Regions from separate parts of the Paenibacillus sp. J22R56 genome, predicted to be linked through region 2. Evidence: a T-box and tRNA genes for the amino acid it is inferred to sense, from the RefSeq annotation. Region 2 holds a T-box; the other holds one or more tRNA genes.
What was found. A T-box is a leader RNA that pairs with one kind of tRNA and senses whether it is charged. The one in region 2 lies ahead of thrS (threonine--tRNA ligase), so its partner is inferred to be a tRNA-Thr.

Region 1 (11,378 bases), on a different contig from region 2:
TAAAGTTCGGACGTCCTCACAGATTATTAAGAGTCTGCTTGAACGATTTAACAGTGACACGGCCGGCAAAGAGATTACAGAAATTGGGATATCGCATGCCGATAATCTTTCCTTAGCCGAACGGCTTCGGGAAGAACTGAGCCGGATTACAGCAATTCCAGTCCGTATACGTCCAGCAACACCAGTTATTACGACGCATACAGGACCTGGAGCAATTGGTTTTATGTATTGTGCGGAATAAAAGCAGGGCTGTCTCTTCTTATAAGAGGCAGCTCTTTTTCATGGGCCCAGAGAACCTTGGCGAATTTTGTTGATTTTTCGCAAAGATTTGGTATTATATTGACGAGTTCATGGGGGGAGTCGATTGGGTGATCCGTATTACTTCGTTAATAGATAAAGGCTTTAAATATCATGTGCTGCCCCAGGGTTTGCAAATGCTCGACAATGTTCTGGCTGTAAAGCTGGAAGGCATAGAAGAGGAAGTTAGCATAAGGTTAAGCTTCAGCTTTCAGAGCCGTGAATGGACGATAGAGCAAATGATTGACCCGAGTGTTCCTATCAATCAGATTTTTGATTACCAACCTGAGTTATTAGCAGAAGGTTTGCGGCTCATTACGCGGATTGATGAGATGAATGGCATGGATGAAGAAGATTTCGAGGCAGCGTGCGAGCGTGGCGAATTTAAAGATATTTCTGGTTTAGCAAATTAACTGGCCTTTTTATGAGGCTGGTTTTTTATTTTTGCCTCTAGCAGGAAACGAAGGCTTATACGCATAATGACTATATGAGAGATTTCTCAACTTGAATAACTTCTTAAGGAGTGTACGTATTGTGGCAAATGATCGTAACTGGGCAGGAAATTATAAGTATAGTGCATCAGAATATCTCTTTCCCGAAACAGTAGAAGAAGTGCAGGATATTGTAGTTCGCAGCAGCAAACTGAGAGTGCTTGGATCAAGGCATTCTTTTAATGGAATAGCGGATACGAATGCAAGCCTGGTATGCCTTCAGAAGATGAATCGTGTTCTGGAGCTGGACAAGACCAATAACCGTGTAAAAGTTGAGGGTGGTATCCGTTACGGGGAACTTGGCGAATATCTTTATCAACAGGGCTATGCGCTGCACAATCTGGCTTCACTGCCGCATATTACAATAGCTGGTGCTATCGCAACAGCAACTCATGGCTCAGGCGATCGAAACGGCAATCTTTCAACGGCGGTATATGCGCTTGAGATTGTTAAAGCTGATGGAACGTTGGTGGTATTTACTCGGGATGATGAGAATGGACTGTTTAATGGAGCTGTTGTAGGTCTCGGTGCTCTAGGCGTAGTAACAGCCATTACACTGGACATTTTTCCGTTGTTTGAGATCAGCCAATATCTCTATGAGAATCTTCCATTGGCGCAGCTCGAGAGTAACTTTGATGCGATTTATTCAAGCGCTTACAGCGTCAGCCTTTTCACCGATTGGAAGGAGTCCAGGTTTAACCAAGTGTGGCAGAAGAGATTGGCAGGAGAGGCTAGCCCTATAGAGGGAGGGACTTTCTTCGGGGCTATTCCTGCAGCGGTGAAGCTTCATCCTGTACCAGGGCAGACGGCGGAAAATTGCAGTGAGCAGCTAGGTGTTCCGGGACCATGGCATGAGCGGCTTTCGCATTTCCGGATGGACTTTACCCCTAGCGCCGGTGAAGAGCTGCAGACCGAATATTTTGTAGCACGCCATCATGCCTATGAAGCACTATGTGCAATTAATGAGCTAAGCGAACAGATCGCACCGCTCTTGTTTATTTCCGAGGTTCGTACCATTGCGGCGGATGAGCTGTGGCTCAGCCCGAACTATAAGCAGGATTCCGTTGCATTCCATTTCACATGGAAGCCGGAGTGGGAGGCAGTTAAGCAGGTGCTTCCTCTGATTGAAGCAAAGCTGGAGCGATTCGATGCACGTCCTCACTGGGCTAAGCTGTACACCATGTCAGCCGAGCGTGTGCAATTGCTGTATGAGAAACTCCCAGAATTCCGTGAACTGCTGTTACAATGCGACCCAGACGGAAAGTTCCGCAATGCGTATGTGGATGAGTATATTTTTTAGAAATAACAAGGAAACCGAGTCCCTGTAAGGGGTCTCGGTTTATTTTTGATAAGAATATATTTTATTAGTTGGATGCAACAAAGTGCATAATAATGCGTTTACATATTTAGGAAATGGGGGTCCGAGATAGCTGTCCTCCATATTAATCCAAAATAAAGTTCGTCGGTTAAGTTAATCCATTGTATGGAGGTCCAATCTATGGCGATGCCCACTCATATTGTAGCGGTTGGTGGATTTGTAGAGAATGTGCAAGGTGAAATATTGCTTGTGAAGACGCAGCATAATGGCTGGGTATTCCCTGGCGGGCAAGTGGAGGCTGGAGAAAATTTAACCGATGCGCTTATGCGTGAAATTCAGGAAGAGAGTGGAATTGACTGCATTGTCTCACACTTGATTGGCGTGTATTCCAATACTGGTATGTATAAGTGGCATGACGGGGTAACCGATGTTCCAACAAAGCTGATGCTGGATTTTGTATGTCGTCCAATCGGCGGCGTCTTACGGACAACTGAAGAAACATCGGAAGTCCGCTGGGTTCAGAAGGAAAAGGTGCTTGAATTGATCCATTCGCCTGCCATTCAGACAAGATACCAGGCTTATTTGGATTTTGACGGCTCAATCCCTTACTTGGAGTATGTAACGAAACCACAATTTGAAATAAGACATGATAGGAGGATATAGCCACATGGACTGTTTAGGCTGCCGCATCGTGAATGGAATTGAACCGGACTTAAACCTTATTTATGAAAACGAATTTATAACTTGTGTGCTTGATATCGCACCGTTTAATGAGGGTCATATCTTAATTCTCCCCAAGCAGCATTATCTCGATATAGAGGAGCTCGACTCGAACACCGCGTATGCCATCATGGATGCATCCAAAAAGGTTTCTGTCGCCTTGAAGGAAGTATTCCATCCTGATGGCATCACCATCTGCCAGAATGGCGGCTTCTTTAATGATTTGACGCATTACCATATGCATCTGATTCCGAGATATAAGGGGGATGGCTTCTCATGGAGCGAGCCTCTTCAGCCTCATGGAGCTGAGAGACATTTGCAGAAGACGAGAGATCGTATTCTTCAAGTCTTAACGAAGGAGACCCGTGTATGAATGCTCCTGAAGAAATCTTAAAGGTATGGAGAAAATTTGATCATTTTCCGATGGAGACGTTAACAAAAGCCTGGTACTATCAGCAAAATACAGCAACAAAACAAAGAGATGTTTCTCTGATGAAGGAACATCGCGAGCAATATGGGATAACAGGAAATTGCTTTGACCTCTCTTTATGGCTGCTCCATGAGTTTGAACAAGAGGGGATTGAAGCTTTTCCAGTTGGTCATGATTTAGGGACGCCGGATGCACATGTGGCAGTTATTGCAAAGAGTGAACACGGCTACCGTTATTTTTGTGATCTAGGGGATCAATGGCTAAATCCTGTTCTAATTGATTCTGATTGTGAGGATTATCATGCGGATAAATTACGAGGATTTTTCCCGGCTGCCGAAATCCAGGTAAAGGCTGAAGGAAACTTGCTTAAGGTACAATACCATCGACCAAACGGGAAAATGAGCCAGCAGGATTTTGATACAACGCCGGTTGCAATTACAGACCTATGGAAAGCGGCAGAGATCTCCCAGAATACGATTAAGCAACGGCCTCTATTAGAATGCAGAATTCCTTTCAATGATGAAATCGCTCATTGGGAATTTTATAACTGGAGCAGTGTCTTAAGCACAACTCAAGGATTATATGAAGAGCCCGCAACTGAAGATATTAAACAATGGTGCACTCGAATCCATCACAAGACTGGCTACGATAAAACAATGCTCTCAGAAGCTCTGCAATTCTATAAAGGTTTGCAATAAGATTCTCTCATGAAGAAGAAGCTTTGAAATGTACATTAATAAGTCGCAGAAGTGGTGGTATAGTTGCCTAAAACTATATGACCGCTTTTTTTGATTGTTATTTATTTTAGATTTGAAATAAATGACTTTTAAAGGTTGGAGTTATTCGAATACGTAGTTTGTGACGATCAGGTTGAAAAAGCCTCTTCACTTCGTGACATTATGTCTAATGAAAACGGTAATATCGGGCTCTATACTAGACATAGATAATAAGTGGAAGGAAAGGCAGGTGGTCCATTTGCCGCAGTCTCAGTCAGCTGTCGTTACGGTTCTAAACTATATCAACGGAGAATGGGTAGAGCCAGAAAGCGGCCGTTATGAAGACGTTCCGAATCCTGCTACAGGAGAGGTCATTGCACGAGTTCCGTACTCGGGGCAGGAGGATGTTGACCGTGCAGTCCAAGCTGCTCAGCTCGCGTTCGAAGAGTGGCGGGAGGTTGCTGTGCCTAGGAGAGCGCGGATTCTCTTCAAATACCAACAGCTGCTCATTGAGAAATGGGACGAACTAGCCCGGATCATCACTACGGAAAACGGTAAAAGCTACACGGAAGCACATGGTGAAGTACAGCGTGGTATTGAGTGCGTTGAATTCGCAGCGGGAGCTCCAACCTTAATGATGGGAAGCCAGCTGCCCGATATTGCTACAGGCATAGAATCAGGCATGTATCGTTATCCGCTTGGTGTCGTAGGCGGTATAACGCCGTTTAACTTTCCGATGATGGTGCCCTGCTGGATGTTTCCACTTGCGATTGCATGCGGTAATACGTTCGTCTTGAAGCCATCTGAGCGCACGCCAATCCTGTCGAACCGTCTAGCTGAGTTATTCAAGGAAGCGGGTTTGCCGGATGGAGTACTGAACATCGTGCATGGCGCTCGTGATGTGGTGAACGGGCTGCTCGAAAATAAACAAGTGAAAGCGATCTCCTTTGTTGGCTCACAGCCGGTCGCGGAGTATGTGTACAAGACCGCTGCTTCGCATGGCAAACGCGTGCAAGCACTGGCTGGTGCGAAGAACCATTCCATCGTGATGCCGGACGCCGATATGGAGCTTGCAGTGACGAATATTATTGCTGCAGCTTTTGGTTCAGCCGGCGAGCGTTGTATGGCCTGCTCCGTTGTGGTTGCCGTTGGTGATGCGGCAGATAAGCTGCAGCAGAAGCTTGTGGAAGCAGCAGACCAAATCAAGATCGGTAACGGTTTAGAGGAAGACGTATTCCTTGGTCCTGTGATCAGGCAGGAGAATAAGGACAGAACGATTGGCTATATCGGGCTTGGGGTAAAAGAAGGAGCACAGCTTTTGCGGGATGGGCGTTTGGATACAGTTGCCGAAGAGGGTTATTTTATTGGACCAACCATCTTTGATCATGTAAACCCAGGCATGACAATTTGGAAGGAAGAGTTGTTCGCGCCAGTACTTGCGATCGTTCGAGCGGCGTCTCTGCAAGAAGCAATTGAGGTCAGCAATCAGTCGGACTTCGCGAATGGCGCCTGTCTGTATACGGACAGTGCGAAGGCGATTCGCCAGTTCCGTGAGAAGATTGATGCAGGGATGCTGGGTATCAATCTAGGTGTGCCCGCGCCGATGGCCTTTTTCCCATTCTCGGGTTACAAGAATTCCTTCTATGGAGATCTTCATGCTAATGGCCGGGATGGCGTAGAGTTCTATACGCGCAAGAAAATGGTGACCGCCCGCTATTAATAATAAATGGCTGAAGGAGAGGAGAGTGTAGTCATGTCGATTAATCAAGAAGAGGCAGATCTGATCGCGAAGGATCGCCAGTATGTATGGCATGCTATGACACCTTATAATGAACAGGCACCTCCCATGGTTGTTACGGAAGGGAAAGGCTCATGGATTACCGATAACCGGGGAAATCGCTATTTGGACGGGATGTCGGGACTCTGGTGCGTGAATGTTGGCTACGGCAGAGAAGAGCTCGCTCGCGCAGCCTACGAGCAGCTTAAATCCTTGTCCTATTATCCGCTGACACAAAGCCATGTTCCTGCGATCCAACTCGCGGAGAAGCTTAATGAATGGCTGGAGGATGATTATATCATCTTCTACTCCAACAGCGGCTCCGATGCAAATGAAGTGGCTTTCAAGATCGCAAGGCAATATTTTGAGCAATCCGGTGCTCCAAGCCGTTACAAATTCATCTCCCGCTACCGGGCGTATCATGGCAATTCGATGGGGGCCCTTGCCGCAACCGGGCAAGCTCAGCGCAAGTATATGTATGAACCACTTGCCGGAGGCTTCCTCCATGTTCGTCCACCTGACAGCTACCGCCGCCCCGAGGGAATGACGATTGAACAGTTTAATCTGCAATGTGCTCTCGATATCGAGGAGACTATTAATTGGGAAGGCCAGGAAACCATAGCGGCAGTCATTATGGAGCCGGCTATCACAGGTGGTGGAGTGATCGTTCCGGAGCCGATCTATCTGGAGAAAGTGCGGGAAATTTGCACAAAGTATGGTGTTCTCCTTATCATGGATGAGGTGATCTGCGGATTTGGACGTTCCGGCCGGAAGTTTGGACATATGAATTACGGTATTAAGCCGGATATGGTAACGATGGCGAAAGGCCTGACCAGCGGTTATCTTCCTTTGTCGGTCACAGCGGTGCGTAAAGACATTTATGAAGCATTTAAAGGGAAAGAGATGTACAGTCATTTCCGACATTTGAATACTTTCGGCGGTTCACCGGCATCCTGTGCACTAGCTCTAGCGAATCTGGAGATTTTGGAGCGGGAACAGCTGGTCGAACGGTCTGCAGCGCTGGGTGAACGATTAACGGAGGAGCTCTCGGTGCTGCTGGAGCATCCGATTGTAGGGGATATCCGAAGCTTTGGATTCTTAATGGGGATTGAGCTTGTAAGTGATAAGCAAACGAAGGAGCCATATCCGCTTGCCGGCGTCGTTCGAATCATTGGAGAGTGTAAGGCGAAGGGGTTAATAATCGGCAAAAACGGCGATACCGTCGCAGGCTACAATAATGTGCTTACGATCAGTCCGCCGTTGTCATCTACCGATGAGGATGTCACCTTTATTATCGAAACGTTAAAGGAAGTTTTTGCGAATATTAAAGTTTAGGAAAAACAAAAAAAGCCTGATTGCTATCAAGCTTCCTGCGTTTGCTCTATGGTGCTCTACCAAGCTGAGCTACGTCCCGGAAAAAAAGATGGTGCCGGCGATAGGAGTCGAACCCACGACCTACTGATTACAAGTCAGTTGCTCTACCAACTGAGCTACACCGGCATATTGTTTTGTATCGGGCACAAAACGTATTATGCCACAGCTTGTACTGATTATGCAACCCCTTTTTCAAAAAAAAGTTTTTAATGTTTTTTTGCCTTGAAATGAACGACTGCACTGTACTGCATTTTCCCTGTATTTGGATTAAATACAGCATGATGCTGGACTTGATGGACTTGCAGCAGCAGAGCTTTATTATTCTCAATTTGCTGGTCAATCCTGAGCTCCAGTGTACGCAAATCGCCTGCTTCAAAAAACTCAACTTTATCTTCAATCAGATCTAAACGAAACTCCATCCTGCACGTCTCCTGTCAATGTAAGCTGAATCTATTATACCGTTATTACTAATGGTTTCAAAGAGTTGAGCCGATAGTAATAGAGGGATGGCAATAGAACCATTTTTTGTTTTACAAAAAGGTAGATTTATCCTAAACTAGTGCCTGTGTCGAAAATAGTCGTAATTACACTGAAAAAGGCAAACTTGCCGAAAGGCAAGGACGCAAAGTTATGGGCCTAATGCTGGATATAGCGATGGTTGCCAGACCGCCGGATGCAGGACATAGTGCCTTAACCAGCTATCCGCCCGTCTTTGGCCGGATAGCTTATTTTGTTTATTCAGTGACAGCGAGGAGAGACGAGGATGAAGGAACGGGTTAGAAAAGCGTTACAATGGCTGGGATCAAGCAAACGGGTTTTGGGAGGCAGACGGAAGATAGGAGTCAGATTACTCCTGCTAACCAGTATTATCACTTTCTTTAACGTAGTGGCTGGTGTATTTATTTACACGCAGAACCTATCGGTATCGCATGCTGTAAAAGAAACAAATACATTAACGAGTGCGCAGCGCGAGTATGAGGGGATATCAAATACGCTGCTTCAGACGCTGCTCTTAATGATTAACTCGATTGAGAACAACAATGACAGCACAGCATCTGCGGTGGTAGATCCGAAAGAACGTCTGGCGGACATGCCTGGTCAGCTGGAGCATTTGAAGAAAACGTTCGAGAAGCTGGACAAAATGTTCCCGGCAGAAGAAGAACAGCAGAATTATATTGGACAAGGTAACATCTATGAGATCGCGTATAACGATTTGAAGAGCTCCAATGTAACGGAGTTCGAAAATTTGACTGCTGAAATGAAATCAGCACTTGTACTTAGACTCGTAAATATTTATTTGAACGAGCTGGAATTTGCGAATCAGAATGTGAATGCGCGCATTACGGTTGATGCGGCGCAAACGGATAAAAAATTGTCCGACAGTGTTGATACAGCTAATATGATTATTCTTATTAACGTTCTGATCTTGGCGGTTATTCCGTTCCTGTTCACAATTGGACTGGTAAGAAGTATTAAAGCCGGTCTTCAAGGGATTATGGGGCGTATTAACGCCTATCAGCACAATGATTTTACATATGATAAATCGCTGGACCGAAAAGATGAATTTGGCGATATTGATCGCTCACTTGCAGCCATGGGTGATAATTTGAAAGCTACGGTAAAAGCAACACTTAGTGTCAGCCAGACCGTTCTTCAAATGTCGAACCAGATGGGTGAGATGATTGGCCGCAACCGTACGGCTTCCGAGCAAGTAAAAGGGCAAATCGATCTGGGTACAGCCGTATTGCTCTCCCAATTTGATGATGCTACCTCAATCTCGGCAGTTACCGAGCAAATCTCGGCAAGCTCGCAGGAAATTGCGGCTTCGAGCGACTACATCAATAAAGACATGCAGCAAATGAAAGATGATTCCCATACAGGTTCGGTTGATATGGAAGGTGTCGTTCAGATGGTTAACCAGACGGTGGAGCAATTTAACCAGGTGACGGAAGCCTTCAACCGGATTACAGAACGGTATAGCAATGTCTCGAAGTTTCTCAGTAATATCCAAGATGTGAATACGCAGACCAATCTGTTATCACTGAATGCGTCGATTGAATCAGCACGCGCTGGGGAACATGGCAGAGGCTTTGCAGTAGTCGCTGAAGAGATTCGCAAGCTGTCGAGTCAAACCGATTTGATCTCGAAAAATATTTCGAAGGAAATGCTGCTCATTCAAGAGGACGTCGCATCAAGCAGCAAGAGTATGGGAGCCTTCGCAGAAGTGATCTTCTCCACGAAGCAGGCTTCCATCTCGGCAAGTGATGTGTTCAAAGGGCTGGAGAAGCAAAGCCATACGTTATCTGAGCAGGTAAGTGAAATCTCGACAGCCATTAACGAGATCACAACAGGCATCACCCACATCGTAACCGCAGTGGACAAGCTGCTTCATACCTCCTCCGAGGTGAACGGCAAGATGGAGCAAATGGGTCACTTGTCCGTTGAGCAGAATGATATCTCTGACAACCTGCAAGGGATGGCGCAAAACCTGCAGCAATCTTCTCGTGAGCTGAAAGAGAAGGCTGCAATCTTTAAAGTGTAATATTTCTTTTCAATTTCTTCTCATTTCTTTTCATAGCAAAATCAAAAGGCTGTTTTCCCAGTTAATCGAAATGGGAGAACAGCCTTTTTGACGTTTTATTGAGCGCTTGCTTGATCAAATTGGTGTATGCCGAAATCCGTAAGGGATGATTGCATAATAGCTTCTCGCAATGGATGTAGATTAGAGGTGAACCGAACCTCGATATCTTTGGCCATCAATAGGTCCAGTGGATTAGTAAGTGTCTGCACCGATAGTGGAGTTATCGTCTCCGTGGAGATGTAATAGCCGGCAGTTTCATCAAACAATTGAAAAGACTCGGCAGGCAGCTCATAACGGTATAAGGCAGCTTTCTTAATTCGATCGTACCAGCCCGTCTCTACTGTAATGACGATATTGCAGGAAGTGAGACCAAAGAACAAATGGTTATCTGCTTCGGTTAAGCTTTCTGATCTCGTGTACACAATTCTCGGGCATTTCCTTGGGAAAAAGAAGGTGAATTCATGCTCCTCATCAATCGCCCAGACGACAGGAGGCATATTAGTGCGGTTCGCCTTTACCCTGGGGACAAAACGTTCAATCGAACATTCCTCGCTAAAATGAAACAATCTCATCGTAAAACCTCCGATCCGAATCGAGATGCTTTTCTATTCTAGAGGAAATGGATAATTTTTTCAAAAAAACCTCTTTACAATACTAATGACCTAGTGTACTATTCAACTATAACACTAATACAAAAGGAGCTGCGAGATGAAAACAGCTAAAATATCAAATCCATCGATTGTGCTTCAGTTGGATGGCTTAACGAAAAAGATAGGCGGCAAAGCGATTGTAGATGGTTTGTCCTTTGATATTGCGAAGGGTGAAGTGGTAGGTTTGCTTGGTCCAAACGGGGCAGGTAAGACAACAACGATGCGAATGATCGTTGGCTTGATTGGAATGACAAGCGGGGATGTACGTATTTGCGGACAAAGCGTGCGTACAAACTTCGAGCAGGCTATCAGTCATGTCGGGGGGATTATAGAGAACCCGGAGTTTTATCCGTATATGACCGGTTACGATAATTTGATGCAATATAAGCGGATGACCGCAGGTGTGACAGAAGCCCGGATCGCGGAAGTGACAAGACTTGTTGGGATGCAGGATGCGCTGGGTAAACGTGTGAAGGCTTATTCACTTGGCATGCGTCAACGGCTTGGTATCGCACAAGCGCTGCTGCATGAGCCCAAACTGCTGATTTTGGATGAGCCAACAAACGGTCTGGATCCAGCCGGGATTAGAGAGATGCGTGAGTATTTGAAACAGATCGCCGAAGCAGAGGGCATAGCGATATTGGTCTCCAGCCATTTGCTGAGCGAGATTGAACTGATGTGCAGCCGGATTGTTGTCATTCAGGAAGGCAAGTTGGTTACGATTCGTTCACTTGGTGAATCTGAGACTCCTACACAAAAGCTTCTGTCTATTTCGCTTCAAGTAGGAAATGCAGAGCGTGCACAGGAGTTAATCAGTCTGATGGAGGATATAACGATTGTACGAGCTGATGCATTAACGAATCGGATTACCCTGCAGCTCAGACAGGATCAAATCCCGGGCCTTGTTGGCAAACTGTCAACGGCAGGCGTGGAGATTTACCGAATTGAAGAAGTTCGTGAAACACTCGAAGAAGAATTTATGAAGCTGACGGGAGGGAACCGCATTGCGTAATTTTACAGGATT
Region 2 (11,378 bases):
CAGCAGCGCCGTTACCGAAGAGGCAACAAACATGGTGAGCAGCTGCCATTTGCCGCCGCGGAACAATCGAACCATCATAATAATTAACCCACCTTCGTAACGCGAACATCGCCGATAAATGTGCTTACGACGAGTTTGATTTTTTTATCGGTTTCCGAGTAATGAGGAGAATGGATGTTAATGCTCTTGAACATTCCGCCTTCCTTCTGACCCAGAATCTTTACATCCCCTGCAAACGCACTTGATATGACTTGTATGCCTACCTCATAATCGTTCGGGACATAAACCTTCACATCGCCTATAAAAGAAGAGATACAAATCTTCGTCTCGCCAAACGGAATTTGGGCTTTCGTCAGATCAACAATGGTATCGCCGATAAAATGCGATATATTAAGCGGCTTCAGCTCCCAATAATCCTGGCCGATATGAATATCCCCGATAAATCCAGACCTCGACTGTGCATTAGGATCATTATTCCAATATTCAAAGGATCCGTGCTTGGAATGATGCTGCTTGCGCCATTGATCCTTCATCTGCTGCTTATGAGCTCTAATATGGTGCTTCTGTGCATTCAATTGCTGACGCAGCTCATGCTTGAAGTTGTGGCTCCGCCTTACATGATGATAAGGTCCTCTTCTGAGATCAGGCTCGGGCGTATCACTCTCATTAGGATCCGTAAAGGCCTTTCTCGGGTTATCCGAGTTATTCGGAGTTTCTTCTTCATCTACCTTCGTTGGATCCGGATGAAGAGGCGGCGCGGAAGGAATATCACCTTTATAATCCGTATAAGAATTGTAAGATTTCCATTCGTCATCATATTGAGGTGGTTCTTGATGACGATGACGCGGTCGGCGTAAAAAGTTGAGTCCAATCAAAATGATAATAATTGGCCACGCGTAGGAAACGATGTCACCAAACGACCAGGAAAACCATTCCAGGTTATGACCAAGAAAAACAAATCCGATAAGAATCATCATCCCTGACCACCAGCCTGAGCCGGAACCGTGACGTCCTGCAACAAGTCCATGCAGACCAATCCAGAGCAGAACGACAGGCCAATAATTAGAGATAATCTCGCCAATACTAATATCGAATTGAATTACGTCCAATTGTCTTAATAGGAAGATCACGCCTATTGAGATAATGACGAGACCCGACAATAACCGGTTTAAAAAGCTCCCATTCAATTTATTCAACTCCCTGCCAGTGCTTCAGAATGTCTTATTGTTACTAAGTATATCTAATGAAAGATAGCTTATAAAGGGACGGCCGATTGAACTTTGCATCGGTCTCGAGACTGAGAACAAGGGTTTTACAAAAAAATAGCTGACATACGTCATAAAACATCACGCAAACACGTTGACATTACTCACTTCGCCTATTTATAATGGTGAGCGGATTCATAGAGACAGAGAAACCTTACATCATTTCATACTATGAACAACAGGAGTTGAATCAATGGATGTAGCAGAACTGTCGAGAGGGCTGGACACCGTCTGGGTTGTCTTGACAGCAGCAATGATTTTGCTGATGGAAGGCGGATTTGCCTTGCTCGAAGCCGGATTTGTCCGGCAGAAGAATGCTGTCAGCATTATTATGAAAGTCTTCGTCGACATTGTTTTTGGCGCACTTGTTTTTTACTTCTTCGGCTTTGCTATCATGCACGGCAAGGACATTGGTGGTTTGTTTGGTTCAACGGGATTCATGCTTAATGGTGATTTATCTCACATCAATCTCAATATTTCCCATGAAACCTACTGGTTTTTCCAATGCGCCTTCGTTATCGCGGTAATCTCTATCGTCTCCGGTGCCGTTGCTGAAAGAATTCATTTCCGGGCTTATATTCTGTTGACCATTGCAATGACGGGCATTATATATCCACTTGCCGGCCATTGGGTATGGGCAATCGACGGCTGGTTAAGCAAGCTAGGGATGATTGATTTTGCCGGTTCAGCAGTTATCCATGCTCTTGGCGGTTTTGCTGCACTTGCAGCTACCTTATTCATCGGTCCTCGGATCGGTAAATTTTCGCCAGACGGTAAAGTGAACATTGTATCACCTTCCAATCTTCCTCTTGCCTCAGTTGGAGCATTTATTCTATGGTTCGGCTGGTTTGGCTTTAATGCAGGCAGTACGTTAAGTGCGACAAATGCTGCAATCGGCCACATCGCGATTACAACTATGCTGTCCGCTTCTGCGGGCGGCGCAACTTGTATCTTGTTCACCATGTTCCGTTATCGGAAAGCCGACCCGCCAATGGTCATTAACGGTTCGTTAGCTGGTCTTGTCGGGATTACTGCTGGCTGTGCTTATGTATCAGAAGGAGCAGCGATTTGGATTGGAGCCATTTGCGGCATTGCGATGGTGCTCGTCACTGAATTCATGGAGCGCAAACAAATCGACGATCCGGTTGGAGCTTTTGCCGTACACGGAATCAGCGGTAGTATAGGTACACTGGCAGTTGGTCTTTGTGCGATTCCAGCGCTTACAAAAGACTCAGGCCAAGGCTACTATGGCCTTCTATACGGAGGCGGCTGGAAGCTCCTTGGCGCTCAGGCGCTTGGTCTTGTTGTTATTGCCATTTGGGGATTCGTCTTAACCTGGGGAGTACTCTGGCTGATCCGCCGTATTATGCCAGTACGCGTATCCAAGGATGAAGAGCTTATCGGCCTTGATGTAGGGATACATGGTGTACCAGCCTACAGTCAGGAAAGCGACTTTATCGATGTTGATCACATTACAAGAAGCTAAACCAATCATAAAAGGCGTTCTCCACGTGGAGAACGCCTTTTATGTATAAGTAGAATTATTTTAATTATTTATATAGTTCATTAACCAAATCCACGGAAACAGACACAATGTCAGTTGGTGACGATACCTGGATCGAACGGGCATGCTCGATTTCTTGGCGGAGCGCACGTACTTGCTCCATTGGTTTTTTCACAAAATGAATGTACTCAACAGCCAAATGATGATCCGGCTTACGGCCGGACAAAATCCGCCGCAATGTCGACATGGACTGATAAGCCCGCTCTTCCTTCAGACGCCGCTTCTCATATCGTTCAACCATTTGCTCGATTTCCGCGATTTCCTGCTCTTTCTTCGTCACATAAGCATCGATGAAGGGCAGTACCTCCGCAGCTTTGCGATGATGGGACGCAGAATGATTCATATGAATAATTGGATCAGTCATGATAGCTCACCTGTCTTCATTGCGTTATTATTTCTCACATAACTAATAATACAATAAAGATCCGCTCTTGAAAACTCAAAATTATGTGACATCAGCAAATTTAACAAAAAGGAGGAACCATAAGGCTCCTCCTGTTGATTGGTTAAGTTGTTACTTCTGAGCTTTTTGAGTAGCTTGGTTCGACGCTTTGCCAGTTGCAGCATTTTGATTGAACTCTTCAGCGAATTCTGCGTTATGTTGGTTGTTTTGTGCTTTGTTGTTTTTGTTCTTAGCCATTGTAGTTATTCACCTCCCCGTCCATCCCTTAGTATGGCATAGCAAAGGCTTATTATTCAGATCTGAATTACGATTCCAGATAGGTTTGTGGGATCGGTTTTCCCGCTTCTACCGCACGATTAATCTGGTTAAGCCATGCCTGGGACAGCTTGCCGTTGCCTTTGCGAAGCACCTGAACGGCTACGGTACGCTTCCCCCACTGCTTATATACATCCTTTATCGTCTCAAAATATAAGTCGAGCCGGCGACCTTTAATGGCTGACCCGGTATCCGCTACTACACCGTACCCGTAACCAGGAATGTAGAGCAGCGTACCGATCGGGAACAGCTTCGTATCGGCGGCTATCGTCGATACTTGCCCCCGTCTGACTTTTACCCCTGAATAAGTAATCCCGTACTGCGGATGTCCCGGACGTTTGCCGGTTGACTCATAGCCTGCCGTATAACCGGTTGCCACGACCTGTACAGTCGACAGAGTCTGCTCGGCGATGGCTTCCACCGCTACGGGGTCTTTTTTGTCTGCTGGCGCAGCTGCGAGGCTTGGTGCCACACTTGACAGCATTGCCGCTATCGCTAGGCTTGAAATTATTTTTTTGCAAGTAAAAAAGCTTGTGACCATTTGGGCAGCTTCCTCCTCAGAAGAATATTTCCCAAACGGTCCAAGCTTTATTCATAACAATTAGATTGCTTTAGTTGCGATCTCTTGAGTAAGCAGCTCAATCAGCTCAGCTACCGGCTTCGCACCGATATCGCCTTCGCCGCGCTTACGCACCGACACAGCACCTGCCTGTGCTTCGTTCTCGCCTACAACCAGCATGTAAGGAGCCTTCTCAAGCTGTGCTTCACGAATCTTGTAGCCAAGCTTCTCGTTACGCAGATCGCTCTCAACTCGAATGCCTGCTTCTCTCAGCTTCTCTTCCACTTCACGTGCATACGCTTCGTACGCAGTTGATACAGGAATAACCTTAGCCTGTACAGGGGACAGCCACAGCGGCAATGCACCTGCGAAGTTCTCGATCAGGAAGGCAGTCATCCGTTCCATTGTACTGATGATACCACGGTGGATAACGACCGGACGATGCTTCTTACCGTCTTCGCCGATATATTCCAACTCAAAGCGGTCAGGCAGCAGGAAGTCGAGCTGTGCAGTCGACAGTGTCTCTTCCTTACCAAGCGCTGTCTTGATCTGAACGTCAAGCTTCGGACCGTAGAATGCCGCTTCGCCTTCTGCTTCAAAGAACGGCAGGCCAAGCTCTTCTACTACTTCACGAAGCATACGCTGGGACATTTCCCACATTTCGTCATTTTGGAAGTACTTCTCTGTATCTTGCGGATCCCGGTAAGACAAGCGGAAGCGGTACTCTTTAATGCCGAAGTCCTCATAGACCTTGCGGATCAGGTTCACAACGCGAGCGAACTCTTCCTTTATTTGGTCTGGACGGCAGAAAATATGAGCATCGTTTAATGTCATCGCACGAACGCGGTGCAGACCAGTTAATGCACCAGACATTTCATAACGGTGCATCGTACCCATCTCTGCAATACGAACCGGCAGATCACGGTAGCTTCTCATATCGCTCTTATATACCATCATATGATGCGGGCAGTTCATTGGACGAAGAACAAGTTCCTCGTTATCAAGCGCCATAGGCGGGAACATGTCCTCGCTGTAGTGCTCCCAGTGACCGGAGATTTTGTACAGCTCAACGTTAGCCAGAACCGGTGTGTAAACATGCTCGTAACCAAGACGCTCTTCAAGGTCAACGATGTAACGCTCAAGCGTACGGCGTACCTTAGCGCCGTTTGGCAGCCATAGCGGTAAGCCTTGGCCAACTTCGCGGGAGAACGTGAACATCTTCAGCTCTTTGCCGAGCTTACGGTGGTCGCGTTTCTTCGCTTCTTCCAAGAAGTGCAGATGCTCATCCAGCTCCGCTTTCTTCGCAAAGGCAGTTCCGTAAATACGCTGAAGCATCTTGTTCTTCGAATCGCCGCGCCAGTAAGCGCCTGCTACGCTAAGAAGCTTGAAGGCTTTAATACGGCCAGTGGATGGCAAATGTGGTCCACGGCAAAGATCGAAGAACTCGCCTTGGTCATACATAGTAATAACCGAATCCTCAGGCAGATCACGAATCAGCTCAAGTTTCAGGTTATCATCCAGCTCTGTAAAGATAGCAAGCGCTTCTTCACGGCTAACTTCACGGCGGCGAATGTTGAGGTTCTCGTTAATGATGCGCTGCATTTCTTTCTCGATCTTAGTCAGATCTTCCGGAGTAAGCGATTGATCCATATCGATATCGTAATAGAAGCCGTCCTCGATAACCGGACCGATGCCCAGCTTCACATTAGCGTTGCCATATAAACGTTTGATAGCTTGCGCCATCAAATGGGCTGTACTGTGACGATAGACCTCAAGGCCGTCTGCAGACTCGATCATAACGATCTCAATTGCGGAATCAGACTCGATTGGTGCGTACACGTCAACCACTTTACCATTGATTTTACCAGCGATAGCATTCTTGCGAAGTCCCGGGCTAATCGAGCCTGCTACTTCTTCAATTGTTGTTCCAGCTTCGTACTCCCGAATGGCGCCGTCTGGAAAAGTAACTTTAATAGACATTGAATTTCCCTCCTGAATGTTGGCATAGCATGCGGAATGAACGCAAAAAAGCACCCATCCCGCAAAGGGACGAGTGCTTGTATACTCGTGGTTCCACCCTACTTCGATTGCTGCCTCGATGTAATCTACAACGTTAAGCAATCCTTGTATTGATCTGATAACGGAGACATCCGGTGCAGCTTAGTAATGGTACACAATAATCGACCATGTTCAACTGCACAGCTACAAAGGGGTATATTCGCTAATGTTATGAAGGAAATTACAGCCGAGTTTCCTCTCTCTGGACCAACATTTGAAGCTAATACATGTCTTTGTCATTGCTGTTCGCATAGTTATGAGCATTATTATAGCCGCTCGACCCCCTAATCGTCAATAGATGCGGCTGTCAGGCTGGACGGATCCATTGCCTTCAAAGACAGGACTACAGGCTGGACATTGTGTACAGACGGATACCCGGTTATCAAATATCGTCTCGATTGTCCTTATTACCTGCATATCATCTTGTCTGGTATGAATCATAATATGCTTCGGAGATACGGCAATGAGCGAGCTGATCACCATATCTTCAATATTCATTTCGGTCTCCAGCATTTCAGCAACTAACTTGTCCGAGTGGGGCTTCGGTTCAAAAGGCTGAAACTTTTCATTGAACAGGACAAAATCATGGCTGCCTTTGTGTACAAGGTGAACGATAGGCACCTTCGATTCCTGCAAGCCTACAAAATATTTGAGCAGCGAAATAAACTCCTGGTATTGTTTATCAAGCACGTATTCATCCAAGGCATAATCAACAATCTCAGCTAATTCCGTCCGATAAGGCTGCAGTCTAAATGAAGTTAATCCGGTCAAGTTCAAAGCCGAATTCTCCTGCAGGTATCGGTCAATCTCATCGGCTACCTTCGTTTTGCGGCGCTGCCTGTCAGCATCAAGAAATCTCGTTCCAAGGCCATCCCATTCTGTACCGTGAAGCAGCTCGTGGCAGTATTTTTCGATAACAGGTGCGTCAATGGCGTGGTTATTCCTGTATTTTCTCCGAATGATGGCTGCCAGGATATGCGGCTCCATATCGGTTACGATGAATTCGGCTAGTGCCTTAGAAGCAGCTTGGTATACCGAATGGCTATGGTCAGCCAGATGAAAATAAGGCAGGATCGCTTGGCAGCTAATCTCCTTTTCTGATAGCAGCGTGTATTGTATGGCTTCTCCTTCGATGTGTGCGATATGTAGATCAGTTGTTGTGTACTCCGCCATCAACGCCGCTAATTGGGCAGCCGATTGCTCCATGTTCGAAGGCAGCGTTACGGTAAACAGCTCCATGAGCTCACCCCTTTCATTCCCCTTATCAGTATATGGCTGGGGGGTTGGGTATATACGAAAGGAGTGGTGGGAGTGATTGGAGATGGCTTGCATTTGTTTGCTGGTGGAGACCGCTGCGCAAGAATAACGTCCTTCCGATCGCCGTTGTTCCCGGATTTCTTCGATTCAAGCCGCTCAGCGGTTGAAATCCGGAGAACAAATGCGAACGCTCCGCTTCTCCAGTACGTTTTTCTCGCTCCGCCCCTCACCAGCTTGATGCGCCAAAACATCACTCCCCACTCTGGTTGGGGGGGAACAATGTTATTGCTATCCGTTTTCTTTCGGGCAGTTTCTTTCGGGCAGTAATAACTTTTTACTCTTGTCTTTCACCATGATGACTACGCTTAGTTCAATTGTTAGTCCAGTTGCTTCAACTCCCCGGCCCCACCCTGCAATACGAGAGGAGGTTATTCCGTTGGTTGATGGAGATAACTGTTTTTGTGGGTCAAGAGTTTGGGGCTTACGTCGTAGCAAAGCTTGATCTCAGGATGATCTAGGATGGAAAGATTTTTGACTGCAATCATATTGAAGCCGTGAGGCGGGCCTTCTAAGAAGACCCTGTCTGGTGGGATAATCTCGACAGGTTTGCCGGACATATCGACATTGGAGTTGTAGTCGCGCAAGGCGAAGATGTGGTAACCAAAGGACTGCAAATATTGGACGATGTCGCTCTGATCAAGACCGTTGCTCCAATCGACATAGCTGCGGTGAACCTCGAAGATAATGTTAGGAGCTTCTTCAGCCGGCAAATCGAGCTGGCTGCTGGCGCCTTGAAGAACGGTATACTCCAAACCTTCAATATCGAGCAGGATGAGATCGAGATGGCTGATTCCCTGCTCTTTTACATAAGTATCTATCGAAATCGTTCCGAAAACAGTGTTATCCTCCTGCCCCTTCATATCCGTCACCAGCTCTGCATGGGCAAAAGAATCGTCTCCGATCAGCTTTAGTTTTCCTTTTTCATTTTCCCACAAGCCTAGGCGCCATGCCTTAACGTTATCGATTTCATTTACTGCAGCGTTATGTCTCAGCATTTGATATTGATCTTTGTTTGGTTCAAAAGCATGAACCGTTCCGCCTCGCCCAGCAATCTCGCTCGCCACAATTAAGGCTTGATCACCAAAATAAGCTCCGCCAATTAAAACTTCCTTAGCTTGTTTTGAGAAAATAGACAGCAATTTGGTCGTCTGCGGTTCCCATACATGGTCGGGACAGACCGGTATTGAAAGCAAAAAATCACGAGCAATTTTAGTTCGATAATAGAAATCAAACTTTAATCCGTTCGCTATCTCTTTTCTCAAAATTGTATTCTCATTGTATATCGCATCAAGTATTGGAGCCGTTATTTCTTCCCTCACATTGATAGCCTGTTGGTGAAGCCGCTCTTCCATATGCTTAATTGCTGCAATTAATTTCTGCTGATTCATCCTTTCACAGCCTCCTTTATGTATGCTTGATCAAAAAAGAATATGTGAGGAACTGCCTGTTTAGTAGCTTCACAGACCAGCTGGCATAAAAAAAAGCATCCGAGCCCTGTTAACCAGGGGTCGAATGCCTTGTTTATAAATGAATTAGTTCTGCATGATGAAGTCTTTCGCAGCATGCTCATGATCATCGTACATTTTGATCGTATTGTATTTCGTGTCACGCTGTGCCGGGATTTTGCCCGATTCGCGAATAAGCTGAAGAATAGATTCAATGTTCACTTTATGAGTCGTGCCTGCAGCCGATACAACATTCTCTTCAATCATCGTACTGCCGAAGTCATTACAGCCATACGAGAGTGATTGCTTACCGATGTCAGGACCCATCGTCACCCAAGACGATTGGAAGTTATCGATATTGTCGAGCATAATGCGGCTGACTGCAACCATCTTCAAGTACTCTTCCGGTTTCGACTTCTCAACACGTTTCATGTTCGTGTTATCCGGCTGGAACGGCCAGCAGATGAAAGCGAGGAAGCCTTTCGAATCATAGCCGTTAGCGATACATTCATCCTGCGCATCACGGATGCGGAGCAAATGGAGTGCACGCTCCTCAGCTGTTTCACCAAAGCCGTATACCATAGTAGCCGTTGTGTTCATGCCATGACGATGTGCGGATTTCATAACATCCATCCAGTCTGTCCAAGAGCCCTTCAGACGGCTGATTTTACGGCGGGTACGGTCATCCAAAATTTCTGCACCGCCGCCAGGCAGCGAGTCTAGACCAGCTTCATGCAGCTGGCGGATAACCTCATCCAGCGATAAACCTTCGGAAACATCTTTCATTTTCTGAATCTCGGCTGGCGAGAAGGAATGCATGGTAATGTCCGGGAAATGCTGCTTAATCTCACGAAGCAGATCCGTATAGTACGAGAATGGCAGATTCGGGTTAGTTCCACCCTGCATCAGAATCTCAGTACCGCCTACATCAACAGTTTCTTGGATTTTATTAAGTATCGTTTCATTCGAAAGGACATAGCCCTCGTTCGAACCCGGCGCGCGGTAGAACGCACAGAACCGGCAGTACACATCACAAATATTTGTATAGTTGACGTTCCGGCCTACGACAAAGGTCGTGATCGGTTCAGGATGGCGTTTCAGCATAAGCTGATTCGCAACCTCGCCCATTTTTTCAATCTCATCGGATTCAAGCAGCGTTACACATTCGTCAAACGAAATACGTTCTCCAAGACGTGCTTTATCCAAAATCTGGTCCAACGTAGACATATCGTAAGACCTCCTTATCTTTTTCCGTTCTTAATAGCTATCAATTCATCCTATCATATCTCGTTCTTGTCCGTCATCTTTCGTATGTTACGGAAAAGCGAAAAAATACGGCCTGTCATGTACGACAGCCGCAATTTTCGCTTAATTTGAATCATTATCCTTTTAAAGCGGAATCCAGATCTGCAATCAGATCGTCGATATCTTCTAGACCTACCGAGTAACGGACCAGACCGTCCGTAATACCACGCTGGTAACGCACTTCTTTCGGCATTGCCGCATGCGACATCTTCGCAGGGTAGGATAAAATACTTTCTACCGCTCCAAGACTTACCGCTACAAGCGGCAGTTGTACTCGGCTCAGCAAGCTTGCAGCACGCTCGCCGCTGCCTACATCGAAGGATACAACAGCACCATAGCCCTTCGATTGCTTCTCGTGAATTTCACGTCCCGGATGGTCTTCAAGCCCTGGGTAATACACTTGCGTAACCTCCGGATGATTCGACAGCCATTCTGCCAGCTTACGAGCACTGCGCTCACTATGCTCCATACGAGCTTGCAGGGTCTTCATACCGCGCATTAAAAGCCAGCTCTCATGAGCACTTAGAACAGCGCCAAGGCCATTCTGCAGCTGATACAAGCGGCGTCCGAGTGCTTCGTCATTCGTTACAGCGAGGCCAGCCAGCACGTCGCTATGGCCGCTCAGGAACTTCGTAGCGCTATGCAGTACAATATCGACACCAAGCTCGAATGGACGCTGATGGTAAGGGGTCATGAAGGTGTTATCAAGCATCGTCAGAAGACCCTTTTCTTTCGCCCAGCCAGCTACTAACGAGATATCGGTAATTTTGAGCGTAGGATTGGAAGGCGTCTCCATGAAGACTGCTTTCGTGTTAGGCTTCAGCGCCTCTTGTACTTGCTCGAAATCCGTCATATCTACAAAGGTTGTCTCAATATTGAACCGCGTTAATACCGCCGTCAACAAACGATAAGTACCACCGTACACATCTTCCGTTACGATAACATGATCACCAGCAGACAGCAGCATAAAGGTTGTCGAGATTGCTGCCATGCCCGATGCAAAAGCAAAACCACGTGTACCACCCTCAAGCAGAGCGATATAATTCTCCAGCGCTTCACGAGTCGGGTTGCCGGAACGGCTGTAATCGTGATGCGGCGGATCCATAATATCAGCTTGATGGAAAGTGGATGCTTGGAAAATCGGAGT

Region 1: it has a tRNA-Thr gene. The T-box ahead of thrS (threonine--tRNA ligase) is inferred to sense a tRNA for this amino acid. The anticodon was not compared.

The regions. Positions count from the first base shown of each region.
Region 1 is NZ_JBWDNV010000007.1:384,307-395,684, reverse strand. Features, by position in the region: gene AC0YNT_RS18975 (DegV family protein) at 1-241, shown strand, start outside; gene AC0YNT_RS18970 (hypothetical protein) at 369-710, shown strand; gene AC0YNT_RS18965 (FAD-binding protein) at 832-2,088, shown strand; gene AC0YNT_RS18960 (NUDIX hydrolase) at 2,287-2,769, shown strand; gene AC0YNT_RS18955 (HIT family protein) at 2,774-3,199, shown strand; gene AC0YNT_RS18950 (hypothetical protein) at 3,196-3,954, shown strand; gene AC0YNT_RS18945 (CoA-acylating methylmalonate-semialdehyde dehydrogenase) at 4,223-5,692, shown strand; gene AC0YNT_RS18940 (aminotransferase) at 5,726-7,084, shown strand; tRNA gene AC0YNT_RS18935 (tRNA-Thr) at 7,174-7,249, opposite strand; gene AC0YNT_RS18930 (YrzA family protein) at 7,330-7,542, opposite strand; cyclic di-GMP riboswitch class I at 7,711-7,797, shown strand; gene AC0YNT_RS18925 (methyl-accepting chemotaxis protein) at 7,887-9,665, shown strand; gene AC0YNT_RS18920 (DUF6886 family protein) at 9,761-10,276, opposite strand; gene AC0YNT_RS18915 (ABC transporter ATP-binding protein) at 10,413-11,366, shown strand; gene AC0YNT_RS18910 (ABC transporter permease) at 11,359-11,378, shown strand, end outside.
Region 2 is NZ_JBWDNV010000001.1:446,601-457,978, forward strand. Features, by position in the region: gene AC0YNT_RS01855 (sensor histidine kinase) at 1-78, opposite strand, end outside; gene liaF (cell wall-active antibiotics response protein LiaF) at 84-1,187, opposite strand; gene AC0YNT_RS01865 (ammonium transporter) at 1,459-2,751, shown strand; gene AC0YNT_RS01870 (hypothetical protein) at 2,816-3,193, opposite strand; gene AC0YNT_RS01875 (hypothetical protein) at 3,344-3,469, opposite strand; gene AC0YNT_RS01880 (3D domain-containing protein) at 3,537-4,088, opposite strand; gene thrS (threonine--tRNA ligase) at 4,149-6,086, opposite strand; T-box leader at 6,149-6,413, opposite strand; gene AC0YNT_RS01890 (putative sporulation protein YtxC) at 6,456-7,403, opposite strand; gene AC0YNT_RS01895 (FkbM family methyltransferase) at 7,850-8,869, opposite strand; gene mqnC (cyclic dehypoxanthinyl futalosine synthase) at 9,014-10,153, opposite strand; gene AC0YNT_RS01905 (aminotransferase class I/II-fold pyridoxal phosphate-dependent enzyme) at 10,308-11,378, opposite strand, start outside.